DNA from 3 places in the Streptomyces sp. NPDC058619 genome. Region 3 is predicted to be linked to each of the others. Evidence: riboswitches for the same ligand, from Rfam matches in the RefSeq annotation. Region 3 holds a riboswitch; each other region holds the start of a gene.
What was found. A riboswitch is a leader RNA that binds a small molecule or an ion and turns the genes downstream of it on or off. The one in region 3 is predicted to bind cyclic di-AMP.

Region 1 (7,468 bases), on a different contig from region 3:
GGCGCGCAGGGCGCCGGCCAGGTCGTCGGCCGGGGCCTGCTCGCTCACCCAGGGGATGGCGGTGACGATCACGGCGTCGCAGTCGTCGGAGGCCAGCGCGGCGGCCAGGGCCGTACGGAAGTCCGCCGGGGAGGCGGCGGTGGTCAGGTCGAGCGGCGGCAGCGGGCGCAGGCCCTGCGCGAGGCAGGCGTCGTAGGTCAGGACCCCGAGGGACTCGGAGTTGCCGAGGATCGCGATGCGGGGGCCGGCGGGCAGCGGCTGGGCGGCCAGCAGCAGGCCGACGTCGACGAGCTCGGTGACGGTGTCGACGCGGATCACGCCGGCCTGCCGCAGCAGGGCGGAGACGGTGGCGTCCGGCAGCCGGGTGCCCGGCACGACGTGGCCGGCCGGGGTGTGGCGGCCGCCCCGGACGACGACCACGGGCTTCTCGGCCGCGGTCCGGCGGGCGAGGCGGGTGAACTTGCGCGGGTTGCCCAGGGTTTCGAGGTAGAGCAGGGCGACGTCGGTGGTGTCGTCCTCGTACCAGTACTGGAGGATGTCGTTGCCCGAGACGTCGGCCCGGTTGCCCGCGGAGACGAAGGACGACAGCCCCTCGCCGCGCCGCAGCAGGGCGGAGAGCAGGGCGATGCCGATGGCCCCGGACTGCGTGAACAGGCCGATCCGGCCGCGCATCGGCATCGGCGCGGGAGTCAGGGAGGCGTTGAGCTCCACCTCCGGCGCCGTGTTGATCACGCCGAAGGCGTTCGGCCCGATGAGGCGCATGCCGTACGAGCGGACCTGGCGGACGAGTTCGCGCTGGCGGGCGAGGCCGGCCGGGCCGCTCTCCCCGTACCCGGCGGACAGGACGACGAGCCCCTGCACCCCGTGGTCGCCGCAGGCGGCCACGGCCTCGGGGACGCGGTCGGCGGGGACCGCGATGACGGCGAGGTCGACGGGGGCTCCGATGGCGCCGACCGTGCGGTAGGCCCGTACGCCGTCGATGAGGTCGCGCGTGACGGCCTCGTTGACCGCGTAGAGGTGGCCGTGGAAGCCGCTGTCGCGCAGGTTGCGCAGGGCCGCGGCGCCCACGCCGGCGCCGGAGCGGCTGACGCCGACCACCACGACCGAGCCGGGGGTGAGCAGCCGCTGCACGGAGCGGGCCTCGGCGCGCTGTTCGCGGGCGCGCTGGACGGCGAGGGACTCGGCGGTGGGTTCGATGCCGAGGGTGAGGTGGACGGAGCCGTCCTCGAAGCTGCGCTTCTGCTCGTAGCCGGCGTCCGTGAACACCTTGATCATCTTGTTGTTGGCGGGCAGCACCTCGGCGGCGAACCGCCGGATGCCGCGCTCGCGGGCGACCGCGCCGATGTGTTCGAGGAGCGCGGAGGCGACCCCGCGGCCCTGGTGGGCGTCCTGGACGAGGAAGGCGACCTCGGCCTCGTCGGAGGGGCCGGTGGCGGACCGGCCGTCGGCGCCGATGCGGTCGTAGCGGACGGTGCCGATGAACTCCCCGCCGATGGTCGCCGCGAGGCCGACCCGGTCCACGTAGTCGTGGTGCGTGAAGCGGTGCACGTCCCGGTCGGAGAGCCGGGGGTAGGGGGCGAAGAAGCGGTAGTACTTCGACTCGTCCGAGACCTGTTCGTAGAAGCTGACCAGACGCGCCGCGTCCTCGGTGGTGATGGGCCTGATCCGGGCGGTGCCGCCGTCGCGCAGGACGACGTCGGCCTCCCAGTGGGCCGGGTACGCGGGGTCCGACTCGGTGGTCATGGGGCCACCTTACGGCGGGTGCCGGCGCGGCAGCGCTCGCGCGGCGCGTAGGCAGGCCGGGGCAATTCGGTGCAAGGTGGGGAGGGTCGAACGGCGGCACATCGGGGCCCAAGGTCGGTCGGAGCATTCGGGGCGTCGTGAGAGACTGGTCTAGACAACCGTAAGAACCTGAAGGGCATCACCATGGCAGAGCGCCGCGTCAACGTCGGCTGGGCCGAGGGCCTGCACGCTCGTCCCGCCTCGATCTTCGTCCGGGCGACGACCGCTTCCGGCGTCCCGGTGACCATCGCGAAGGCCGGCGGCGACCCCGTCAACGCCGCTTCCATGCTGGCGGTCCTGGGCCTGGGCGCCCAGGGCGGCGAGGAGATCGTCCTCGCCTCCGAGGCAGACGGTGCGGACGCCGCGCTGGACCGCCTCGCGAAGCTGGTGGCCGAGGGCCTCGACGAGCTCCCCGAGACCGTCTGACCCCTCGGGTTCGACCACACCCGTACACGGAAGCCGCGGCCCGCGCCCCTGGGGGACCGCGGCTTCCGCGCTCCCCTCGCGGGACGCCCGCGGCGGCGGCCCGGGACGCCGCAGGCCCGCGTGGACGGCCGGGGCACCGCCCGCCCGCGGGGACGGTCCGGACGCCGGGCTTTCACCGGGCCGGCCGGACCGCCGCGACACATACGGCTCGCCGGAATTCAGCCCGGCCAGGAATTCAGCCGCACCGCAAGAATTCGACCGCACGCCGAAATGACACCGCCCGGAATTCCGGCAGCGGCGCGCGGATACCCGTTCTTTGTATACGGCGCCTGTTAATGCCGGCCGCTCGACATGTTTACGGCAGGTTGCGAAGTCCTCACGACGGCCCGCGGCCGCGGCCGGTGCGCCGCCGAGGCGCGGTCAGCGTGCATCGCGGTCAGGGCGCGCGCCCGCTCGGCGTCCCCGCGGGCCACCGCGTCCACGATGGCGCCGTGCTCCGCCCAGGACTCCACGGGCCGGGCCGGGGCCTCCACCACGTACATCCAGGCGACCTTGTGCCGCATCTGCGTGAGCAGCGCGATCAGTCCCGGGCTGCCCGAGGCCTGGGCCAGCGTCTCGTGGAACCAGCCGCCCAGGGACCGCAGGTCCTCCCCCTGCCCCCTCCTGGCCCGTTCCTGGCCCAGCCTGACCAGCCCGCGAAGCACCTTCAGGTGGGCTTCGGTGCGCCGCCGCGCGGCCCGGGCGGCGGCGAGGGGTTCCAGCAGCATCCGCAGCTCCAGGAGGTCGGCGGCCTCCTGCTCCGTCGGCTCGGCGACGCAGGCGCCCGCGTGCCGCCGCGTGGTCACGAACCCCTCGGACTCCAGGGTCCGCAGCGCCTCGCGGACCGGGACGCGCGAGACCCCGTACCGGCGGGCGAGGACCTCTTCGGTGAGTCTGCTGCCCGGCTCGAAGACCCCGGAGACGATGTCGTCGCGAATTGCCGTGCATACCGCGTGCGCAGGAATACGCAAGACCGAACCTCCGCCTATTTCCGACTGCCGTGCCAGAGTGTGCTGCGACTCTATTGCAACACACGATAATTTCCGAGAGCGGCCGGAAAAGCGAAACATTCGCAAAAAACCCCGGCTCGTGGTGCGAGCCGGGGTCTTCGGTGAAGCGCGGGTCGTGCGCGGGGTCGTACGGGTCAGAGGCTGACGCCGTGCGAGCGCAGGTACGAGACCGGGTCGATGTCCGAGCCGTAGTCGGCGCCGGTGCGGGCCTCGAAGTGCAGGTGCGGGCCACTGGAGTTGCCGGTGGAGCCCGACAGGCCGATCTGCTGGCCCGGGGTGACCTGCTGGCCGGCGGAGACGCTCAGCGAGGACAGGTGCGCGTACTGGGTGAACGTGCCGTCGTTGTGCTTGATGATGACGTTGTTGCCGTACGCGCCGCCCCAGCCGGCCTCGACGACGGTGCCCGCGCCCACGGCGTGGACCGAGGTGCCGGAGGACGCGCGGAAGTCGATGCCGGTGTGGCTGCCGGAGGACCACATGCCGCCACCGGCGTGGTAGTGGGTGCTGATGCCGCCGCCGACGGGCGCGACGAAGGTGTTGAGGCGCTTGCGCTCCTCCTCGCGGGCCGCGCGCTCGGCCGCGTCCCGCTCCGCCTTCACCTTGGCCTCGGCGAGGCGCTTGGCCTCGGCGGCACGCTGCTTGGCGTCGGCCTCGGCCTGGGCCTGGGCGGCCGCGCGCTCGGCGGCGCGCTGCTGCGACTCGGCCTGGTCCTGGATGTCACCCGCGAGCTCGCCGCCGACGACGACCGCGTCGTACCCGGCGTCGGGGACGGAGTGCCCGGTGTTGTTGTCCGCGGCGAAGGCCGGGGCAGCGAGGGAACCGACGACGCCCGTGGTGGCGAGGGCGGCTATACCGGCGTAGCCGGCGGTCTTGCGGCTCAGACGGCTGGAACCGCGGTGCTTGCCGGAGGCGGCGGTACGACTGCCAAACGCCATGAAGAGGTTGATCCTTTCCTTCCCTCTCGCCTACCGGGTTAGCTGACGGGTTCGGAGCAGGAAGGTCTCCTACGGGCTTCCTCTTGCGAGGCGGCCCGATTCACCCCAGGGACTGATGTGGGTCCCCGGCTCCCCAGGCTCGCGCCTGACGGGGACTCGGCGATTGCTGTCCGGTGCCGCGGGTGCGGCGGGCACAACTGACGAACAGCACGGCTGACGCTAGGCGGATCATCAGCCGATCGCCAAACAGACGAGCTCTTTTGTTGCGTACGCCACACCGCATACACGCAATCTCACCACTAAATGGACAAAAGGGGCCCTGGCAGACAAGCCGCCAGAGCCCCTTGCGACGGGCGTCAGTTGGTGACGACGCTGACGTCACCGATCCCGAGCGCCCGAACCGGCCCCTCGATCTGCGACGCGTCGCCCACCAGCACCGTGACCAGCCGGTTCGCCGGGAAGGCGTTCACGACGGCCGAAGTGGCCTCCACCGTGCCGGTCTCGGCGAGCCGGGCGTACAACTGCGCCTGGTAGTCGTCCGGCAGCTCCTGTTCCACCTGGTCCGCCAGGGTGCCGGCCACCGAGGCGGCCGTCTCGAACTTCAGCGGCGCCACGCCCACCAAGTTCTGCACCGCGACGTCCCGTTCTGCGTCGGTCAGCCCGCCCTCCGCGAGGGTGCGCAGCACCTTCCAGAGGTCCTCGAGCGCCGGGCCGGTGTGCGGCGTGTCCACCGAGCCGCTGATGGCCAGCATCGAGGCGCCCTTGCCGTCGGCGGTGGACCGCAGTACCTGGCCGAAGGCGCGCACGCCGTACGTGTACCCCTTCTCCTCGCGCAGCACCTTGTCCAGGCGGGAGGTCAGGGTGCCGCCCAGGCAGTACGTGCCGAGCACCTGTGGCGCCCAGACGCGGTCGTGCCGGTCCGGTCCGATGCGGCCGATCAGCAGCTGCGTCTGGACCGCGCCGGGCCGGTCCACGATGACGACGCGGCCGGTGTCGTCGGCGGTCACCGGCGGCACGGGCCGGGGCTCGGCGGAGTTGCCCGTCCAGGTGCCCAGGGTGTCGGCCAGGACGGCGTCCAGGTCGATCCCGGTCAGGTCGCCGACGACGACCGCGGTGGCCGTGGCGGGGCGTACGTGGGCCTCGTAGAAGGCGCGTACGGCCGCGGAGTCGATCCGGGCCACCGTCTCCTCGGAGCCCTGGCGCGGGCGGGACATCCGCAGGGAGGCCGGGAAGAGCTCCTTGGAGAGCTGCATGGCGGCGCGGCGCTGCGGGTTGGCCAGCTCGTGCGGGATCTCGTCGAGCCGGTTGCGCACCAGGCGGTCGACCTCGGCGTCGGCGAACGCGGGCGCGCGCAGCGCCTCGGCGAGCAGGCCGAGCGCCTTGTGCAGGCGCGAGGCGGGGACCTCCAGGGAGACCCGCAGGCCCGGGTGGTCCGCGTGGGCGTCGAGGGTGGCCCCGCAACGCTCCAGTTCGGCCGAGAACTCCTCGGCGGAGTGCTTGTCTGTGCCCTCGGACAGCGCGCGCGCCATGATCGTCGCAACGCCGTCCAGGCCCCCGGGCTCCGCGTCGAGCGGGGCGGCGAGGTTGACCTCGACCGCGATCACCTGCTGGCCCGGGCGGTGGCAGCGCAGCAGCGTCAGCCTGTTGGACAGCCGGCCGCGCTCGGGGGCCGGGAAGGCCCACGGCTGCGGCTCGCCGGCCTCGGGGCGCGGGTGGAAGGTCATCGTGACGGCTGCGGTGTCGGCTGCGGTGTCGCTCACTGTTCCGCCCCCTCGTTCTCGTCGGACTCGTCGTTCTCGTCGGCCCCGTCGGCGTCCGCCGCGAGCGGCTCGTAGACGAGCACCGCGCGGTTGTCCGGGCGCAGCCGGGCCGCGGCCACGGCCTGGACCTCCTCGGCGGTGACGTCGAGGACGCGCCGCACGGCGGTCAGCGCCAGCTGCGGGTCACCGAACAGCACCGCGAAGCGGCACAGTTCGTCGGCGCGGCCGGACACCGTGCTCAGCCGGTCCAGCCACTCGCGCTCCAGCTGGGCCTGGGCGCGCTCCATCTCCTCGGCCGTCGGGCCCTCGGCGGCGAACCGCGCGAGCTCCTCGTCCACGGCCGCCTCGATGGCGGGCACCTCGACCCCGCCGGACGTCTTCACGTCCAGCCAGCCCAGCGAGGGGGCGCCGGCCAGGCGCAGCAGGCCGAAGCCGGCCGCGACGGCCGTCTGGTCGCGGCGTACCAGGCGGTTGTGGAGCCGCGAGGACTCGCCGCCGCCCAGCACGGTCAGCGCCACGTCGGCGGCGTCGCACTCGCGGGTGCCGTCGTGCGGGAGCCGGTAGGCGGCCATCAGGGCGCGCGCCGGCACCTCCTCGACGATCTCCTCGCGGAGCTCCTGACCGATGACGTCCGGCAGCGTGCCGTCGCGCGGCGGCTGCTTGCCGTCGTGGCTCGGGATGGTGCCGAAGTACTTCTCGATCCAGGCGAGCGTGCGCTCGGGATCGATGTCGCCGACGACCGAGAGCACCGCGTTGTTGGGCGCGTAGTACGTGCGGAAGAAGTGGCGCGCGTCCTCCAGGGAGGCGGCGTCGAGGTCGGCCATGGAGCCGATCGGGGTGTGGTGGTACGGGTGGCCCTCGGGGTACGCGAGGGCGGTCAGCCGCTCGAACGCCGTGCCGTACGGGACGTTGTCGTAGCGCTGGCGGCGCTCGTTCTTGACGACGTCGCGCTGGTTCTCCATGGACTCGTCGTCCAGGGCGGCCAGCAGCGAGCCCATCCGGTCCGCCTCCAGCCAGAGCGCGAGCTCCAGCTGGTGGGTCGGCATCGTCTCGAAGTAGTTCGTGCGCTCGAAACTGGTGGTGCCGTTGAGGGAGCCGCCGGCCCCCTGGACGAGCTCGAAGTGGCCGTTGCCGGGTACGCTCGCCGAGCCCTGGAACATCAGGTGCTCGAAGAGGTGAGCCAGACCGGTACGCCCCTTGACTTCGTGGCGCGAGCCCACGTCGTACCAGAGGCAGACCGCGGCGACCGGGGTCAGGTGGTCCTCGGAGAGCACCACGCGCAGGCCGTTGGCCAGCCGGTGCTCGGTCGCTGTCAGGCCGCCGGAGCCGGCCTGAGCTGTGGCCGTGTGACCCATGGGCATGTGGTCCCTTCGATCGCGATGTAGAGATTTCTGTCAGACCTGCCACTGTATGCAAGCGCGTCGGCCGCCGGAGAAGTTCCCGGGTCACACCTGGGTCGGAGTCGGCGTTGTCGGTGCCTCGGGCCACAATGGTCCGCGTCAGACCCCCTCAGCAC
Region 2 (7,468 bases), on a different contig from region 3:
ACGCCAGGAGAACGACGGCTGCTGGGGCGGGATCCAGCCGCCCGCCGTGTACTCCGTCATCGCCCTGCACCTGCTCGGTTACGACCTCAAGCACCCGGTCATGCGCGCCGGGCTGGAATCCCTGGACCGGTTCGCGGTGTGGCGCGAGGACGGCGCCCGGATGATCGAGGCCTGCCAGTCGCCGGTCTGGGACACCTGCCTCGCCGCGATCGCGCTGGCCGACGCGGGCCTGCCGGCCGATCACCCGGCCCTCGTCAAGGCCGCCGACTGGATGCTGGGCGAGGAGATCGTGCGCAGCGGGGACTGGGCGGTGCGGCGGCCCGGGCTCGCACCCGGCGGATGGGCGTTCGAGTTCCACAACGACACCTACCCCGACATCGACGACACCGCCGAGGTCGTCCTCGCCCTGCGCCGCGTCCGGCACCCCGACCCCGCCCGGGTGGAGGGGGCCATCGGCCGCGGGGTGTCCTGGACCCTCGGCATGCAGTCCAAGAACGGGGCCTGGGGCGCCTTCGACGCAGACAACACCAGCCCCTTCCCGAACAAGCTGCCCTTCTGCGACTTCGGCGAGGTCATCGACCCGCCCTCGGCCGACGTCACCGCCCACGTGGTGGAGATGCTCGCCTTCGAGGGCCGGGCCGCGGACCCCCGGACCCGGCGCGGCATCGACTGGCTGCTCGCCGAACAGGAGCCGGAGGGGGGCTGGTTCGGCCGCTGGGGCACCAACTACGTCTACGGCACCGGGTCGGTGGTGCCGGCCCTCACCGCCGCCGGCCTCGCCCCGGCGCACCCGGCGATCCGGCGGGCGGTGCGCTGGCTGGAGTCCGTACAGAACGAGGACGGCGGGTGGGGCGAGGACCAGCGCTCCTACAAGGACCCGTCGTGGGCCGGGAAGGGCGCCTCCACCGCCTCGCAGACCGCGTGGGCGCTGATGGCCCTGCTGTCGGCCGGTGAGCGCGACGGCGGGTCCGTCGAGCGCGGCATCGCCTACCTGGTGCGCACGCAGGAGGAGGACGGCTCCTGGGACGAGCCGTACTTCACGGGGACCGGCTTCCCCTGGGACTTCTCCATCAACTACCACCTGTACCGACAGGTGTTCCCGCTCACCGCGCTCGGCCGCTACCTGCACGGAGAACCGTCCGCCCGCGCCGGGGAAGCGTGATGGCCGCGCGGCCGCAACGCCCCGGCGGCGATCCGTCGCCGCTGCTCGTCGCCTGCGCGCTGCGCATCGAGCGGGCGGCGCTGCGCGGCGCGGGCCGGGGCGCCCCCGAGCAGTACGCCGTGCTGCGCACCGGCATGGGGCCGCGCGCGGCCGAACGGGCCGTCGCCCGGGCCCTGGAACGGCCGGGCATGGACCGGGCCGCCGTCCTCGCCACCGGGTTCTGCGCCGGGCTCGTGGCCGGCATGCACCCCGGCGACCTGCTGGTGGCCGAGGAGACCCGGGACCCGCACGGGTCCGTCACCTGCACCGGCACGGCCCTGCTCGCCGAGGCACTGGCCCGGGCCGCGCCCGGCCGAACCGTGCACCTCGGCGCACTGACCGGATCCGACCACGTCGTCCGCGGCCAGGAACGCGCGCAGCTGCGCGCCACCGGCGCCGTCGCCGTCGACATGGAGTCCGCGGCCACGCTGTGGACCGCAAGCCGGGGAGGCGGGGCGGCCGCAGGACGTCGGGTTGCCGCCGTCCGGGTGATCGTGGACGCCCCGGAGCACGAGCTCGTCCGTATCGGCACCGTGCGCGGTGGAATATCGGCCTTCCGTGTATTGCGTGCCGTGCTGCCCGCTTTTTATGAATGGCACCGTTCTTCGCTGCTCCCCAGGAGGTGAGCCAGATGGCCATGCCGCTGCGCCAGTCCATCAGGGTCGGGACCTATCTTCTCGAACAGAAGCTCCGCAAGCGGGAGAAGTTCCCGCTGATCGTCGAGCTCGAACCGCTCTACGCCTGCAACCTGGCCTGTGAGGGATGCGGGAAGATCCAGCACCCGGCGGGGGTGCTCAAGCAGCGCATGCCGGTCGCCCAGGCGGTCGGCGCCGTGCTGGAGTCGGGCGCGCCCATGGTGTCCATCGCGGGCGGCGAGCCCCTGATGCACCCGCAGATGCACGAGATCGTCCGTCAGCTGGTGGCGAAGCGGAAATACGTCTTCCTCTGCACCAACGCGCTGCTGCTGCGCAAGAAGATCGAGAAGTTCACGCCGTCCCCCTACTTCGCCTTCGCCGTGCACATCGACGGGCTGCGCGAGCGCCACGACGAGTCGGTGGCCAAGGAGGGCGTCTTCGACGAGGCGGTCGCGGCCATCAAGGAGGCGAAGCGGCGCGGCTTCCGGGTCACCACGAACTCGACCTTCTTCAACACGGACACCCCGCAGACGATCATCGAGGTGCTGAACTACCTCAACGACGACCTCCAGGTGGACGAGATGATGATCTCGCCCGCCTACGCCTACGAGAAGGCCCCCGACCAGGAGCACTTCCTGGGCGTCGAGCAGACCCGGGAACTCTTCAAGAAGGCCTTCTCCGGAGGCAACCGGCGCCGCTGGCGGCTCAACCATTCGCCGCTCTTCCTGGATTTCCTGGAAGGGAAGGCGGACTTCCCCTGCACCGCCTGGGCCATTCCGAATTACTCGCTCTTCGGCTGGCAGCGGCCCTGCTACCTGATGAGCGACGGCTACGTGCCCACGTACCGCGAGCTCATCAACGACACCGACTGGAGCAAGTACGGCCGCGGGAAGGACCCGCGCTGCGCGAACTGCATGGCGCACTGCGGCTACGAGCCCACGGCCGTCCTCGCCACCATGGGATCCCTCAAGGAGTCCCTGCGGGCGGCCCGGGAGACGATCGGTGGGAACCGGGACAAGTCGGCATGAGCGCCGGTCCGCGGGAGGAGGGCGGCCGGGGCGGGGGCTTCGACCTCGGCGCCCTGCTGGCCGAGCGCGGCGCGGAGCGGTACGAGCTGCACGCCCGGTACCTCAACCACCAGCTGCCCCGGATGCTGCACACCATCGGCTTCGACAAGGTCTACGAGCGGGCCGAGGGCGCCCACTTCTGGGACGCCGAGGGCAACGACTACCTCGACATGCTGGCGGGCTTCGGGGTGATGGGCCTGGGCCGCAACCACCCCGTGGTCCGCCGGGCGCTGCACGACGTGCTCGACGCCCAGCTCGCCGACCTGACCCGCTTCGACTGCCAGCCGCTGCCCGGGCTGCTGGCCGAGAAGCTCCTCTCGTACAGCCCCCACCTGGACCGGGTCTTCTTCGGCAACAGCGGCACCGAGGCGGTGGAGACCGCCCTGAAGTTCGCCCGGTACGCCACCGGGCGGCCCAGGGTCCTCTACTGCGACCACGCCTTCCACGGGCTGACCGCGGGCTCGCTCTCGGTGAACGGGGAGGACGGCTTCAGGGACGGCTTCGCGCCGCTGCTGCCCGACACGAAGATCGCGCTCGGTGACCTGGCGGCCCTGGAGCGGGAGCTGCGGCGCGGGGACGTGGCCGCCCTCGTGGTGGAGCCGATCCAGGGCAAGGGGGTCCTCGCCGCCCCGCCCGGATTCCTGCTCGCCGCGCAGGAGCTGCTGCACCGGCACAAGGCGCTGCTGATCGCCGACGAGGTGCAGACGGGCCTGGGACGGACCGGTGACTTCTACGCGTACCAGCACGAGCCGGGCGTGGAGCCGGACCTCGTGTGCGTCGCCAAGGCGCTGTCCGGCGGCTACGTGCCGGTCGGCGCGACCCTGGGCAAGGACTGGATCTTCAGACGCGTCTACTCGTCCATGGACCGGGTGCTCGTCCACTCCGCGAGCTTCGGTTCCAACGCGCAGGCGATGGCGGCCGGGCTGGCGGTGCTCTGCGTCATGGAGGACGAGGAGGTCGTCGCGAACGCGCGGGCCATGGGCGACCTGCTGCGCGGCCGGCTCGCGGCCCTCGTGGACGAGTACGAGCTGCTGCACGAGGTGCGGGGGCGCGGGCTGATGATCGGCATCGAGTTCGGCCGGCCGTCGTCGCTGGGGCTGCGCAGCCGGTGGACGATGCTCCAGGCGGCCCGCAAGGGGCTCTTCGCGCAGATGGTCGTGGTGCCGCTGCTGCAGAGGCACCGCATCCTCACCCAGGTGTCCGGCGACCACCTGGAAGTGATCAAACTCATCCCGCCGCTCGTCGTGGACGAGGCCGATGTCGACCGGTTCGTCGGCGCCTTCCGCGAGGTGATGGACGAGGCGCACGCCGGGTCCGGGCTGATGTGGGACTTCGGCCGGACGCTGGTGAAGCAGGCCGTCGGCAACCGCTGACCGCCGACGGCCCGTCGCGGCGGGTCAGTCCAGCAGTCCCGCCCGGAGCCGGGCGAGGGTCTCGGGCGCCAGCCCGAGGCCCTCGGCCAGGTAGGGCTCCACCCCGCCCCAGGTCTCGTCGATGGTGTCGAAGGCCGCCGTCAGGTACGCGGCGCGGGCGTCGAACAGCGGGGACAGCAGCTCCATCACCTCGGGGGAGCGGGCCTCGGGGGCGTCGCTGCCGCGGCGCACCCGGTAGCGCCGGTGCGGGGCGTTGGACTCCAGGTAGTCCGCCACGATCGCCTCGCGCTCGACGCCCAGGGCGAGCAGGGTGACGGCGACGGACAGGCCGGCCCGGTCCTTGCCGGCCGCACAGTGCATGAGCGCGGGGACGCTGTCCCCGGCGAGCGCGTGCAGGACCAGGCTGTGCTCGGCGGTGCGGTTCGCGATGATCGAGCGGTACGAGTGCGCCATCCTGGCCGCACCCCTCCCGTCGCCCAGGAGCCCGCGGAGCTGTTCCAGATCGCCGTCGCGGACCATCTTCCAGAACTCCCGGCCGTCGGCCGGATCCGAGAGCGGGATGTTGACGTTCCGCACGCCGGGAAGCTCCACGTCCGGCCCTTCCAGGGCGTGGTCGGCGTCGTTGCGGAAGTCGAAGACGGTGTGGAGCCCGAGCGAGTTGAGGAACTCTGTGTCGGTTTCTGTGGCATGTGCGAGATGTCCGCTTCGGAAGAGTCGTCCCGGCCTGACCCTCCGTCCGTCCGCCGTCGGCAGGCCGCCCACGTCGCGGAAGTTCCGCACTCCGGTCAGGTCCGGCTCCGGCTGCGACCGCCCGGGCGGGGTCGGGGGTATCTGCTGGGTCACGTGAACTCCTCCGCGTCGTCGTAGGGTGTCCGAATTACACTACTTGGCAACAACTTGCCGCATCCGGGGGCGAGATCGGGCGCCTGCCCGTGAGCCAGATCATACGGTGACCGTGAGTGCCTGATCGCGAAAGCCGAATGGCCCAGCCAGACCGGATGTTGGCGGTCCGGAATGGACGCAGGGTGACGGGAATTCCGTCGATCCCTCACCTCTGGGATTCCGTCAGGTAATTCGCGGCTTGTTCCTTGTGGCCGGACTCGATTACCTTCGCGATCGATCCGGGCGGACCGCCGAATCCTGCCGCCACCCGGAAAACCGCACCCGACTATTCACGCGCGGCAGGAGCGGGGGAACCAGGTAAGCCGCCGTCCCGAGTCTTCATATCGGGACGGCTTGGGGTGAAGCCGTACATGTGCCCATACGTGTGCGGCCGGACATCTCCAGTCCGAACCCGACAGCTCACCTCGCAGGCGACGGAGAGGAAACCGCCATGCCCGCAAAAGGTAAGCACCGCCGTCCCAAGTCCCTTTCCATCTCCCGCGGTTTCGCCGTCGCCGGCACCGGCGGAGCGGCCCTCGCGCTGCCGCTGATGGGCGCCGCCGGCGCCCAGGCGGCCGGAGCCCCGGCCGCCGCGCCGGCCACCGTGCCCGCCGTGGCCCCGCAGCTGCCGGTCGCGCTGCAGACCGCACCGGTCGCCGCCCCCGCCGCGGCCCCGGCCGCCGCGCCGACCGTGTACACGGTCGTGTCCGGCGACTACCTCTCCAAGATCGCCGCACAGCGCGACCTGTCCGGCGGCTGGGAGCAGTTGTACGCCGACAACCGCGAGGCCGTCGGCGCCGACCCCTCGCTGATCCACCCGGGCCTCAAGCTGACGCTCGGTGCGAAGGGCGCCTCCGCCCCGAGCGCCGCCGCGCCGGCTCCGGCCCCGGCTCCGGCGGAGAAGCCGGTCCAGAAGAAGCAGAAGCCGGCCGAGGCCCCGGTCTCCGGGAAGGCCTCCTCGGGGGACCAGGACGCCCCCGCCCGGAAGCCGCAGCCCAAGGCCCAGCAGAAGGCGCAGGGCGGCGAGACCTCCACCGGCGCGGCGGCCCCCTCCGGCGCCGGCTTCGTGGCCCCCGTCGGCGGCGGGGTCTCCACCCAGTACAGGGCGAGCGGCGCCATGTGGTCCTCGGGTTACCACACCGGAGTCGACTTCATCGCGAGCTCCGGCACCACCGTCAAGGCCGTCGGCGCGGGCACCGTCGTCTCCGCGGGCTGGGGCGGCTCGTACGGCAACGAGGTCGTCATCCGGCACGCGGACGGCAAGTACTCCCAGTACGGCCACCTCTCCTCGCTGTCCGTCTCGGCCGGCCAGAGCGTGACCGCCGGACAGCGCATCGGCCTCTCCGGTTCCACCGGCAACTCCTCCGGCCCGCACCTCCACTTCGAGATCCGCACGGGCCCGTCCTACGGCTCCGACATCAACCCGCTGGCCTACCTCCGCTCGAAGGGCGCCACCGTCTGACGGTGAGCGTCCGACGGCATCCGCCGCGGGAAGGGACACGCGTCAGGCCGGGACCCCGAGGGGTCCCGGCCTGACGCGTACTTATTCCTTATATCGCGCGTGGTACAGATCACGGTCCGTTAACCCCTGCTTACGTTGGCGTAGGTCGCCCGCAGGGGTGAAGGATGGTGCTTCGTGGCAGCGACGACGACGACACTCAAGACCATCGGCTCGTACGCGGCGATCGGGGACAGCTTCACCGAGGGTGTGGGGGACCCGGGACCGGGGGGATCGTTTCTCGGCTGGGCGGACCGGCTCGCCGTGCTCCTGGCCGATCGACGTGACGAGCACGACTTCCGATACGCGAACCTGGCCGTACGCGGCAGGCTCCTCGACCAGATCGTGGCCGAGCAGGTCCCGCGGGCCAAGGCGCTCGCGCCGGACCTCGTGACCTTCTGCGCGGGCGGCAACGACATCATCCGGCCCGGCAGCGACCCCGACGACGTGGCGGAGCGGTTCGAGGCCGCCGTGGCCGACCTCGCCGGATCCGTGGGCCAGGTCATGATCACCACCGGCTTCGACACCCGGGGCGTGCCGGTCCTGCGGCACCTCCGCGGCAAGGTGGCGACGTACAGCGCCCACGTGCGCTCCATCGCCGACCGGTACGACTGCCCGGTGCTCGACCTCTGGTCCCTCAGGTCCGTACAGGACCGGCGGGCCTGGGACGGCGACCGGCTGCACCTCTCGCCCGAGGGACATACGCGCGTGGCCCTGCGCGCCGCGCAGGTGCTGGGGATCCAGGTGCCGGCCGACCCCGACCAGCCGTGGCCGCCGCAGCGGCCGCGCGGCTCGGTGGACACCACCCGGGA
Region 3 (7,468 bases):
TACCTGCGGGACGCGGGCGTCGAGGTCGAGCAGGCGGCCCCGGACGCGCCCGCGCTGGTCGAGGCCTGCGCGGGCGGGCGGACCGTCGTGGTGCTCCCGGGCGGCGAGGGCGACCGGCGGCTGACCGACGGCCTGGCCCGGCTCGCGGGCTCGGGCCGGGTCTCCATGCCGGACCTGGAACTGCTGCCGGGCTCGTACGACCTGCCGGGCGCGCGCCTGCTCGACCTGGTCCAGGTGATGGACCGGATCCGGCGCGAGTGCCCGTGGTCCTCCCGCCAGACCCACCGGGGCCTGGCCAAGTACGGCATCGAGGAGGCGTACGAGCTCGTCGAGGCCATCGAGGACGGGGACCGGACGGAGCTGCGCGAGGAGCTCGGCGACGTGCTCCTCCAGGTCGTCTTCCACGCGCGCATCGCCGAGGAGTTCCGCGCGGAGGCGGAGGGCGAAGAGGTCGAAGAGGGCGAAGACGCCGAGGGGCCGTTCTCCATCGACGACGTCGCCGGGACGCTCGTGGAGAAGCTGGTCCGCCGCCACCCGCACGTCTTCGGCGACGCGAGGGCGGACACCCCGGAAGAGGTCAAGGCGCACTGGCTGCGGACCAAGGCGGTCGAGAAGCAGCGGGAGTCGCTCACCGACGGGATCCCGCTCGGGCAGCCGGGCCTCGCGCTCGCGGCCAAGCTCGCCGGCCGGGTCCGTACGGCCGGGCTGGCCGTGGAGCCGCCCCGCGGCGAGGGCATCGGGTACGAGCTGCTGGAACTGGCGGCGCGCGCCGAGGCGGCGGGGACCGACCCCGAGACCGCCCTGCGCGCGGCGGCCCGCGCCTACCGGGACGCGATCCGGGCCGCCGAGGGCGTCGGACCGTAGGCCGGGCAGTGCCGGGGGAGCCCGCTCACGGGCGCGGTGCGCGGCCCGAGGGGTTGTGCCAGTGCGGCGCCGGGCGGTTCAGGAACCACTCGCCGAAGCCCAGCGGGCGGCCGCCGGGGCCGTTGCCCCGGCCCGCGCCGGGCACCGTGTCGTGGAAGATCCGGCCGGGCCGGGCGCCCAGCTCCTCCAGGAGGTACGCGGTCTCCTCGATGAACGGGGCCGGTCCGCCGAGGTAGACGTCCTGGTCGGGCCAGAGCGCGCGGTTGCTGAGCGCGGTGGCCAGCCGGTCGGTGGCCTGGTTGCGGTGCTGCCCGGGGGCGGGCGTGATGTAGGTGACGCCCAGCCAGGCGCACGCTTCGGCGTACGCGTCGATGAGCGGCCGGTCGTAGAGGTGCGCGGAGTCCCGGGCGACGACGAAGAGGCGTACGTCCTGATCGGGGGGATGCTCCACGAGCTCCTCCAGCAGGGCCCGGACCGGCGCCCAGCCGGTACCGGCGGCGATCAGGCTCACGGGGCGGTCCTCGCGGCGCAGGACGAGCTGCCCGCCGGCGGCGCCGAGGCGCAGCATGTCGCCGGGCCGCGTGTCGCGGACCAGGGCGGTGCTGAGGCGGCCGTCCTCGATCCGGCTGACGTGCAGGTCGACGGTGCCGTCGGGGCGGGGCGCGTTGCCGAGGGAGTACGTGCGCCAGGTCGTCGGCACCCGCTCGCTGCTCACGCTCGCGTACTGGCCGGGGAGGTAGGGGAAGGGGAGCAGCGGCTTGAGGGTCACGACGCCGATGTCCTGCCCGTACTGGAGGTGGCGGACGACCTCCGCGTCCCACCAGGGCGGGTCGTCGTCGGCGCCGGCGCCCTCGGCCATCGCGTCGGCGATCATCTGGTACGCCTCGGTCCAGGCCTTCTCCGCCCGGGGGGTCCAGGCGCTGCCGGAGGTTTCGGCGAGCGCGGCGATCAGGCTGGCGCCGACGGCCGCGTAGTGCTCGGGGCCGGCCAGGAACTTGCGGTGGTCGCGTCCGAGGTCGCGGAGGTAGGGGAGGAGGGCCTCGCTCTCCAGCTCGGCGACGACGTGCGTGAGCGCGGCGAAGAGCCGGTCCCGTTGGCGTTCCATGTCCTCGGCGGACGCGGGGAAGAGCGCGCGGATCCCGGGGTTGTGCCAGAACAGGTGGGAGTAGAAGAACTTGACCGCGTGCTCGGCCCTTCTCTCCACCACCGCGAAACTGCTCTTCAAGATCCTCACGTCCACAAAACCGAAAGTAGGAATGTCCGCGCACCTGAGGTCAAGTGATGGCGGATCTACGGACAGCCGCGACGAAGCGCCCATATGGGGTGGCGGGTGAACGCGGGATACGGTCGTCGGGTGCATGAGCAGACCCCCGCAACGCCAGCCGAGACCCCGCCCGCCCAGGGCCCGACCCTGTTCGACTGGGAGTTCGCGACCGATCCGTACCCGGCCTACGCCTGGCTGCGCGAGCACTCCCCGGTGCACCGCACCACGCTCCCCAGCGGAGTCGAGGCCTGGTTGGTCACCCGCTACGCCGACGCCCGCCAGGCCCTCGCCGACCAGCGGCTCAGCAAGAACCCGGCGCACCACGCGGAATCCCCCCACGCCAAGGGCAAGACGGGCATTCCGGGCGAGCGCAAGGCCGAGCTGATGACGCACCTGCTCAACATCGACCCGCCGGACCACACCCGGCTGCGGCGGCTGGTGTCGAAGGCGTTCACCCCGCGCAGGGTGGCCGAGTTCGCCCCGCGCGTGCAGGAGCTCACCGACCACCTCATCGACCGGATCGTGGAGAAGTCCCGGGGCGCCGCGACGGGGGAGGCCGACCTCATCCACGAGTTCGCCTTCCCGCTCCCCATCTACGCCATCTGCGAGATGCTCGGGGTCCCGCGCGAGGACCAGGACGACTTCCGCGACTGGGCCGGGATGATGATCCGGCACGGCGGGGGCCCGCGCGGCGGCGTGGGGCGTGCGGTCAAGCAGATGCGCACGTACCTCGGCGAGCTCATCCACCGTAAAAGGGACGATCTGGGCGACGATCTGATCTCCGACCTGATCCGGGCGAGCGACCACGGGGACCACCTGACGGAGGGTGAGGCCACCGCGATGGCCTTCATCCTGCTGTTCGCCGGCTTCGAGACGACCGTGAACCTCATCGGCAACGGCGTCCACTCCCTCTTCATGAACCCGGACCAGCGCGAGCGCCTCCAGCGCTCCCTCGCCGCCGGGGAGCGCGGCCTGCTGGAGACCGGCGTCGAGGAGCTGCTGCGCTACGACGGGCCCGTGGAGCTCGCCACCTGGCGGTTCGCCACCGAGGCGCTGACCCTCGGAGGCCGGCCGGTGGAGGCCGGGGACCCGGTACTGGTCGTCCTGGCGGCCGCCGACCGGGACCCCGACCGCTTCGCCGACCCGGACGCGCTCGACCTCTCGCGCACCGACAACCAGCACCTCGGATACGGGCACGGCATCCACTACTGCCTGGGTGCTCCGCTCGCCCGGCTGGAGGGTCAGACCGCGCTTGCGACTTTGCTGACGCGTCTGCCGGACCTGGAACTCGCCGTTCCGCCCGAGGAGCTGCGCTGGCGCGGCGGACTGATCATGCGTGGCCTGCGCACGCTTCCCGTCCGCTTCGCAGCCCCAAACATCGGAGGAACACCTGACGCATAGTCGGCTGCGGTCGGAACTTGTGACAATCGCGCAAAGGCCGCTAAGTTCTGCCGTTACCCCGCCGTTATGCGAAAGGTGCACCTACATGCGTTCCGGGAACGGCCGCCACAGACGCCCCCGCCAGGTCCCCGCGCTGGTAGTCACAGCCGGAGTCACTGGCTCAGCGCTGGCCCTGCCGCTGCTCGCGGCCACCAACGCCACGGCCGCCGACACCTCCACGTGGGACAGGGTCGCCGAGTGCGAGAGCGGCGGGAGCTGGAGCGCCAACTCCGGCGGCGGCGCGTACGGCGGGCTGCAGTTCACCCAGGACCAGTGGCGCGGCGCCGGCGGACTCGACTTCGCCGAGCGGCCCGACCTCGCGAGCCGGTCCCAGCAGATCGCCGTCGCCGAGCGGGTGCTGGCCTCCCAGGGTCCCGAGGCGTGGCCGCTGTGCGGGGCCTCCGCCGGGCTGACCCGGCAGAGCCCCGCCGCGGAGGTGGACCCCGGCCTGCCCGGCCCCGCCGGGTCCGCGTCGCCTACGCCGAACCGCCCGGACGCCGAGGTGCCCGTCCACGGATCCGACCCCGCCAGGGACTTCGGGGCGCCGACCCCGACCCCGTCGGGCACCCCGGCGTTCACCATCCCCGACGGCCCGCTCGCGCCGCCCGGCGGACTTCCCGTCATGCCGGCGCCGGACGACCCGACGACGGCCCCGGCCGCCCCGACGGCCCCCGTGACGCCCGGCGGCCCGGGCACGACCCCCGCCGACCCGACGGCCCCGGTGGACCCGACGGCCCCCGTCGACCCCACCGCGCCGACCGCCCCGGCCGACCCGACGGCCCCGGCCGCCCCGGGTGCGCCGACGAGCCCCGCTCCCGGCGCGTCCACCGGTCCGACGCCCCAGACCACTCGGGGCGCCTCCACCGACCCGTCGGTCCCGCCCGCCCTTCCGGCGGAGGGGAACGGCAAGCACCGCGGAACGCCCGATGTCGAGGCGCTCGGGGCGTCTGACGCCGCGTCGGAGCCCTCGTACACCGTGAAGTCGGGCGACAGCCTGACCGCCATCGCGGACGCCAACGGACTCAAGGGCGGCTGGAACGCGCTCTACGCCGCCAACGAGCAGGTCATCGGCGAGGACGCCAACCTGATCAAGCCCGGCCAGAACCTGGATCTAAGCGCGAAATAGGGGCACTTCGGGCACCCGTTAAAGGATTGATTGTCCGTTTTCTGTAAGTGAGACATGTGTCTCTTCCCATCAACTGGCGTGTCCCGCCCCGGAGCTCGCGCAAACCCCGTCCTCACCTGCGCAAACGCTCCCGGGAGGGACGCAAGTAGGGGCGTTTCTCCCCGATGTCGCTCGTTGAACATCGGGGAGGGAGCCGTCTACCTTCTGAATCGCTCGCCACCGCGGGCTCCTTCGACCGCATCGCCGAATCCTGCCGGCGGACGGGGGGAACAGTCGTCGCGCAAGCGCCGAAGGCAGGAGCGGGGGAACCAAGGTAGGCGCCGGGAGCGGCCGTTGAGAGACGGTCACGCCACCGGCTAGGGGTTAAGACGTGCGCAAGGTCGCACGGCCGGGCAACTCACTCGCCCGAACCCGACAGCTCACCTCGTAGGCGTCGGTGAGGAGAAACTCCATGCTGCTTTCCGGCAAGGGCAAGCACCGCCGCGGTTCCAAGGCCGTCCGTCTCGTCACGCTCGCCGGTGTCGCCGGTGTGGCCGTGGCCGCCCCCCTGATGGCCGCCGGCACCGCCAGCGCCGCCACCGCGTCCGAATGGGACAAGGTCGCGCAGTGCGAGGCGGGCGGCAACTGGGCCATCAACACGGGCAACGGTTACTACGGCGGCCTGCAGTTCTCGTCCTCCACGTGGGCCGCGTTCGGTGGCAAGACGTACGCCGCCCAGGCCAACCAGGCCACGAAGTCGCAGCAGATAGCCATCGCGGAGAAGGTCCTCAAGGGCCAGGGCAAGGGCGCCTGGCCGTCCTGCGGCGTGGGCCTGTCGAACTCCTCCTACACCGGTGGCGGCTCGACGCAGACCCCGAAGCAGAACAAGAAGACCGAGACCAAGAAGACCGAGACCAAGAAGACCGCGCCGAAGGTCGAGACCAAGCGGTCCCAGGCCCCGACGACGCGCTCCGAGCGCTCCGAGGCCCCGGCCCCGGTCGCCAAGCCGAAGGCCCAGGCCCCGAAGACCGGCAACGGCTCGTACGAGGTCAAGTCCGGTGACACGCTGGGCACCATCGCCGAGGCCAACAACGTCCAGGGCGGCTGGGAGAAGGTCTTCGAGCTCAACAAGGACATCGTCCCGGACGCCGACCTGATCTTCCCGGGCCAGAAGCTCAAGCTCAGCTGAACCCCGCGGCAACCGCCGCCGGAGCCCCCGCGCTCCACCCGCTGAACCACGCAGGGTCCCCATCGCCCGGCGCGCCTCCCTCCGCGCGCCGGGCGGTGTCGTGTGCGCTGACGGCGTGCCGATCGCGAGACCTATGTCCTGGAAGAGGGGTATTCGGGCCCTTTTTCGTCCCAGGACCCGGGCGGTCGTCCGGCCTCGCGCCCGGAGCCGGTTAGGCTCTAGGCGGCAAGGCCATCCCACGGCCTGACACGCCACCGCACACCCAGCGTCACATCCCAGAAGGAGATGCTCGTGCCGTCCATCGACGTCGTCGTAGCCCGGGAAATCCTGGACTCCCGAGGCAATCCCACGGTCGAGGTCGAGGTGGGCCTCGACGATGGCAGCACCGGCCGTGCTGCCGTCCCGTCCGGCGCTTCCACCGGTGCATTCGAGGCCATCGAGCTCCGTGACGGTGACCCCAACCGTTACTTCGGCAAGGGTGTCGAGAAGGCCGTCCTCGCCGTCATCGAGCAGATCGGCCCGGAGCTCGTCGGCTACGACGCCACCGAGCAGCGCCTGATCGACCAGGCCATGTTCGACCTGGACGCCACCGACAACAAGGGCTCCCTCGGCGCCAACGCCATCCTCGGCGTGTCCCTCGCCGTCGCGCACGCCGCGTCCGAAGCCTCGGACCTGCCGCTCTTCCGCTACCTCGGCGGTCCGAACGCGCACCTGCTGCCCGTCCCGATGATGAACATCCTCAACGGCGGGTCGCACGCCGACTCCAACGTGGACATCCAGGAGTTCATGATCGCCCCGATCGGCGCGGAGTCCTTCTCCGAGGCGCTGCGCTGGGGCGCCGAGGTCTACCACACCCTCAAGAAGGTGCTCCACACCAAGGGTCTGTCCACCGGCCTCGGTGACGAGGGCGGCTTCGCCCCGAACCTGGAGTCCAACCGCGCCGCGCTCGACCTCATCGTCGAGGCCATCAAGCAGGCCGGCTACGTCCCGGGCAAGGACATCGCGCTCGCGCTCGACGTCGCCGCGTCCGAGTTCTACAAGGACGGCAAGTACGAGTTCGAGGGCCAGTCCCGCTCGGCCGCCGAGATGACCGAGTACTACGAGGAGCTCGTCTCCGCATACCCGATGGTCTCCATCGAGGACCCGCTGTACGAGGACGACTGGGCCGGCTGGAAGACCCTCACCGACCGCCTGGGCTCCAAGGTCCAGATCGTCGGCGACGACCTCTTCGTCACCAACCCGGAGCGCCTGGCCCGCGGCATCGAAGAGGGCTCCGCGAACGCCCTGCTCGTGAAGGTGAACCAGATCGGTTCGCTGACCGAGACCCTCGACGCCGTCGAGATGGCCCAGCGCAACGGCTTCAAGTGCATGATGTCGCACCGCTCCGGCGAGACCGAGGACGTCACCATCGCCGACCTCGCCGTCGCCGTGAACTGCGGCCAGATCAAGACCGGCGCCCCGGCCCGCTCGGACCGCGTCGCCAAGTACAACCAGCTGCTGCGCATCGAGGAGATCCTCGACGACGCCGCCGTGTACGCGGGCCGCTCCGCCTTCCCGCGCTTCCGCCCCGCGAACTGATCCGCGCGGCCGGGGCTGACCGCCGCCC

Region 1: linked by a shared signal. The riboswitch ahead of ACFWTC_RS33995 (M23 family metallopeptidase) and the one ahead of ACFWTC_RS07850 (transglycosylase family protein) in region 3 are both predicted to bind cyclic di-AMP.
Region 2: linked by a shared signal. The riboswitch ahead of ACFWTC_RS18960 (peptidoglycan DD-metalloendopeptidase family protein) and the one ahead of ACFWTC_RS07850 (transglycosylase family protein) in region 3 are both predicted to bind cyclic di-AMP.

The regions. Positions count from the first base shown of each region.
Region 1 covers NZ_JBHXQN010000066.1:2,539-10,006, reverse strand. Annotated here, with positions in the region: gene ACFWTC_RS34010 (GNAT family N-acetyltransferase) at 1-1,743, opposite strand, end outside; gene ACFWTC_RS34005 (HPr family phosphocarrier protein) at 1,927-2,208, shown strand; gene ACFWTC_RS34000 (GntR family transcriptional regulator) at 2,541-3,218, opposite strand; gene ACFWTC_RS33995 (M23 family metallopeptidase) at 3,392-4,192, opposite strand; cyclic di-AMP (ydaO/yuaA leader) riboswitch at 4,205-4,364, opposite strand; gene ACFWTC_RS33990 (M16 family metallopeptidase) at 4,549-5,916, opposite strand; gene ACFWTC_RS33985 (M16 family metallopeptidase) at 5,949-7,313, opposite strand.
Region 2 covers NZ_JBHXQN010000017.1:83,358-90,825, forward strand. Annotated here, with positions in the region: gene shc (squalene--hopene cyclase) at 1-1,162, shown strand, start outside; gene ACFWTC_RS18940 (1-hydroxy-2-methyl-2-butenyl 4-diphosphate reductase) at 1,162-1,827, shown strand; gene hpnH (adenosyl-hopene transferase HpnH) at 1,833-2,864, shown strand; gene ACFWTC_RS18950 (aspartate aminotransferase family protein) at 2,861-4,276, shown strand; gene ACFWTC_RS18955 (tyrosine-protein phosphatase) at 4,301-5,119, opposite strand; cyclic di-AMP (ydaO/yuaA leader) riboswitch at 5,432-5,607, shown strand; gene ACFWTC_RS18960 (peptidoglycan DD-metalloendopeptidase family protein) at 5,610-6,620, shown strand; gene ACFWTC_RS18965 (SGNH/GDSL hydrolase family protein) at 6,795-7,468, shown strand, end outside.
Region 3 covers NZ_JBHXQN010000005.1:191,881-199,348, forward strand. Annotated here, with positions in the region: gene ACFWTC_RS07830 (nucleoside triphosphate pyrophosphohydrolase) at 1-864, shown strand, start outside; gene ACFWTC_RS07835 (globin domain-containing protein) at 890-2,098, opposite strand; gene ACFWTC_RS07840 (cytochrome P450) at 2,219-3,529, shown strand; gene ACFWTC_RS07845 (transglycosylase family protein) at 3,615-4,694, shown strand; cyclic di-AMP (ydaO/yuaA leader) riboswitch at 4,970-5,142, shown strand; gene ACFWTC_RS07850 (transglycosylase family protein) at 5,146-5,862, shown strand; gene eno (phosphopyruvate hydratase) at 6,148-7,440, shown strand.